2 regions of the Lysinibacillus sp. CD3-6 genome follow, and region 1 is predicted to be linked to the other one. Evidence: riboswitches for the same ligand, from Rfam matches in the RefSeq annotation. Region 1 holds a riboswitch; the other holds the start of a gene.
The links. A riboswitch is a leader RNA that binds a small molecule or an ion and turns the genes downstream of it on or off. The one in region 1 is predicted to bind S-adenosylmethionine.

Region 1 (2,210 bases):
AGAACAATACGAAGAAATGATTGCAGAATAATCAAGCCTATAATAGAAAAACGTCGGAGTACATACCGGCGTTTTTTATTATATAACACAGGTATGCAATTGTTTTTTGAGCTGTACAAAGCGTGACTCTTCAAGTAAATGAAAGTCCAAGTAACTCACATAAAATGTTATCCAAATTGCAAAGTGACATATAGAAAATATTGTTAACGTGTAGATCTATGCATAGTGTGGAATCCTATAATTGCAATAAATTGTTGTCGTAGATAACTGCTAAATGGGGGTGGCGTGATGTTCGAAGGGAAATGTTTAATTGTGGAAGGCCGTTCGGATAAGCTTCAAATAGAACCTATTTTGAGTGAAGATGTTACAATACTTTGTACAAATGGTACAATTGGTGTGCATCAATTAGAAGAATTACTCGACCCATATGAGGGCTATGAGCTCTATACATTTTTTGATGCAGATGCATCTGGAGATAAATTACGAGCATTGATGGACAGACATTATCCTGAAGCAGAGCATTTGCGAACGATGCCTACTTATAAAGAAGTAGAAACTACACCGAGGAAAGTGCTTGCAATGATTTTATTGCGTGCGCATTTTTCCATCCATAATGAATATATTTTGTAAGGTTGGTTGAAAAATGGAAGAATGGTCAAAAGAGCAGTGGGAAACAGCAGTAAAATCTGGTGAAAAAACTGCCTTTTATTTATATACACCGATGTGCGGAACGTGTGCAGTTGCATCTAAAATGATGGATATCATAGAACAATTATTGCCACAGTTAAAATTAGGCAAGGCAAATATTAATTTTTTAGAGCAAATAGCTTATGATTTTCAAATCGAAAGTGTACCGTGTTTACTCGTTAGTGATGGTGGATCAGTTAGAGAAAAGGTTTATGCATTTCAATCCGTACCTTTTTTATACGAATTGTTAAAAAAACCAATTGACTGAACTTTGCTAGCATGGTAAAGTAACAATTATATTAAAAACTATTAAATATATCGAACTCTTATAAAGAGCGGCGGAGGGAAGTGCCCTATGAAGCCCGGCAACCATCACAAATGTGAAAAGGTGCCAAATCACTCAAAGATTTTTCTTTGAAAGATGAGAGAACGGTTTAGCGTATAAAGTACGTGACCCCTTCTACTTGTCTGTGAGTGAAGGGGTTTTCTATATGAGAAAAGGAGTTTCGCTATGATACAGCTTCAAAATATTACGAAGAAATACAAAACCGCAAATGGCGAATTAACTGCTGTTAAAGATGTTAATCTTACAATTAACAAAGGTGAAATTTTTGGCATTATTGGCTATAGTGGCGCTGGTAAAAGTACGATGATTCGTTTATTAAACGGTTTAGAAAAGCCGACAACTGGGTCGGTGAAGGTGAATAACCAAGAATTTTCATCTATTAAGGGTCAAAAGTTGCGTGATGCTAGACAAAAGGTAAGTATGATTTTCCAACATTTTAACTTACTTTGGTCAAGAACAGTTGCAGAAAACATTGCATTTCCACTTGAAATTGCAGGTGTAGCTAAAAGTGAGCGAGACGCACGTGTGAAAGAACTTATTGCACTTGTTGGTTTAGAAGGTCGTGACAAATCGTATCCATCACAACTGTCAGGTGGTCAAAAGCAACGTGTTGGCATAGCACGAGCACTTGCCAATAATCCTGAAGTGCTGTTATGTGATGAAGCTACATCAGCACTGGATCCAGAAACAACGGATGCAATTCTTGATTTGCTTGTCGATATAAACGAACGATTAGGCTTAACAATCGTATTAATTACTCATGAAATGCATGTTATTCGCAAAATCTGTCATCGTGTAGCGGTAATGGAAGCTGGAGAAATTGTTGAACGTGGTGAAGTACTACAAGTGTTCCAAGCACCACAAGCAGCGATCACTAAAAAATTCGTATCACAAATTACCGATACGAAGGAAACGCAGGAGACAGTTGCACAGCTTAGAATGAACTATCCAACAGGACACCTTGTTAAGCTTGTATTTGTTGGTGAAAAAACAGAGCAGCCAGTTATATCACATTTAGTAAAACAGTTTGATGTAGAAGTTAGCATTGTCCATGGTAATATCTCGCAAACGAAAAATGGTGCATACGGTACTCTTATTGTACAAATTGATGGTACAGAGACAAATGTAGCAGCTGCATTAAATTATTTAAATACAGTTGAAGTACAAACGGAGGTGA
Region 2 (2,210 bases), 1.5 Mb from region 1:
TTGTCACTACCGTAATTGGTTTAGCGGTCGTTGTATTTGCGTTAAATCCACCAGATTTACTTGTTTGGCTTAATTTATTTGCATTTGGTGGCCTAGAAGCTGTCTTTATTTGGTCAGTCGTCCTAGGATTATATTGGAAAAAGGCCAACAAATATGGCGCAATTGCTTCCATGATTACGGGCATGACGTTATACATTGTGATTGATCGCTTTTATCCGTCAATCTTTGGTATGCATACAGTGACAATCCCGATAGTAGCTTCATTTATTATCTTTGTTGTTGTAAGCTTACTAACAGCTAACAAATTTAAAGACGAAAAAATATTTATCTAAATACCAAAAACCCACGAGAGATACCTCTCTCGTGGGTTTTTTTATATGAATAACGCTAAAAAAGAAAACCGTTAGCAAGTGGTTGCTAACGGCGTTTATCTTAATAAAATACTTTTTCAAGATTATATTTTGCGCGGAAAGTGTTAATAGCATATGTTTCGTAAATTTCACGTTCCATTGGATCATCAATTTCATACACTTCAATTTTGAAAATTTCATCACGATATTTTTTCATTGGTGATACGTTATCTTCAAAATGCTTTTTAATGCGTTGACGAATTTTGCGCGCTTTTCCTACAAATAATAGCTCATTTTTTTCGTTGTAGAATAAGAATATGCCACCTTTTTCGCGAGTGATTTTATGGAAATCAATAAAACCATGGAATGGTGTGATTTCTACATCACCTGGTTTTAATACTTGCTCACGTTGACGAATTACTAAGTCTGGTTTTGGGAGTTCAATTTTAATCAAAATATTTCACGTTCCTCTCTGTTACTAAAGGTATATGTTAACATAATACCTCCATGATTACCATTACGTTTTCTTCTACAAAAATCAATTTACAATGCATGAATGTTTATCGGGTTACAATTGTCATTGGTTTGTCATTTACGAAGGCTAATTGATGTAAAAAATGATATTTAACCAGTAGATACGTAACTCACAAAAGAAATAGATACTTTAATGATAGTGTTCATCAAAAAATAAACTTCCATTCATTTAAATACTAAATATTCTATGTATTATTGAAATTCTTAATTGTTCATGATACAATTCTTTTTAATTAAATAATCTTATCAAGAGAAGCTGAGGGATTTGGCCCTATGACGCTTCAGCAACCTCTAACAATGTTAGAAAGGTGCTAATTCCACCAAAGGATGTTTCCTTTGAGAGATAAGAGTGAACGTGATAATTATCCTTCTCATTCTTGCTCTAATGGAATGAGGGGGATTTTTTAATTTTTAAATAGATAGAGAGAAAAAAATTAAAGAAAAGGGGAATACAGCATGCCTATTAATATTCCGAAAAACTTACCAGCTGGAGAACATTTACGTGGGGAAAAAATATTCGTTATGGAAGAAGACCGCGCTAAAACGCAACAAATTCGTCCTTTAAATATTTTAATTTTTAATTTAATGCCAGAAAAAGAAAAAACAGAGCTACAATTACTGCGATTGCTCGGTAATACACCATTACAAGTGAATATTACATTTTTAAATACAGCAACACATGAGTCTAAAAACGTGAGTAAATCACATTTACAGCTATTTTACTCGACGTTTAAAGAAATTCGCCATCGCCGCTTTGACGGTATGATTATTACGGGTGCGCCTGTTGAAAAAATGGCATTTGAAGAAGTGAATTATTGGGAAGAAATTTCAGAAATAATGGATTGGTCTGTGAAAAATGTTACGTCCGTAATGCATATATGTTGGGGTGCACAAGCTGCACTATATCACCATTACGGTATCGGTAAATTTGAGCTACCAGAAAAATGTTCTGGCGTCTATTCACATGTCATTACCGATTTAACGGTCGATTTAGTGCGCGGCTTTAGTGACTTATTTACAGCACCACATTCACGCTATACATCGGTTTCCATTGATGAAGTACGTAAGCACCCAGATTTACGCTTACTGTCCTATTCAGAAGATGCTGGCGTCTTTATCGTGCAGTCAAAGGATAATAAGAACATAATGATTACAGGTCACTTAGAATACGACGCGACAACATTAGCTGATGAATATTACCGTGATGTTGAAAAAGGAATTGATATTGCGATTCCTGTTAACTATTTCCCGAATAATAATCCTTCTAATGAGCCGATTAATACATGGCGAGCACATACGCATTTACTATTTTCAAATTGGCTTAAC

Region 2: linked by a shared signal. The riboswitch ahead of metA (homoserine O-acetyltransferase MetA) and the one ahead of FH508_RS19255 (methionine ABC transporter ATP-binding protein) in region 1 are both predicted to bind S-adenosylmethionine.

The regions. Positions count from the first base shown of each region.
Region 1 is NZ_CP085880.1:3,852,650-3,854,859, reverse strand. Features, by position in the region: gene gcvH (glycine cleavage system protein GcvH) at 1-31, shown strand, start outside; gene FH508_RS19265 (toprim domain-containing protein) at 289-630, shown strand; gene FH508_RS19260 (thioredoxin family protein) at 644-955, shown strand; SAM riboswitch class I at 1,011-1,115, shown strand; gene FH508_RS19255 (methionine ABC transporter ATP-binding protein) at 1,199-2,210, shown strand, end outside.
Region 2 is NZ_CP085880.1:2,336,979-2,339,188, forward strand. Features, by position in the region: gene panF (sodium/pantothenate symporter) at 1-332, shown strand, start outside; gene FH508_RS11340 (nucleotide excision repair endonuclease) at 433-804, opposite strand; SAM riboswitch class I at 1,125-1,234, shown strand; gene metA (homoserine O-acetyltransferase MetA) at 1,341-2,210, shown strand, end outside.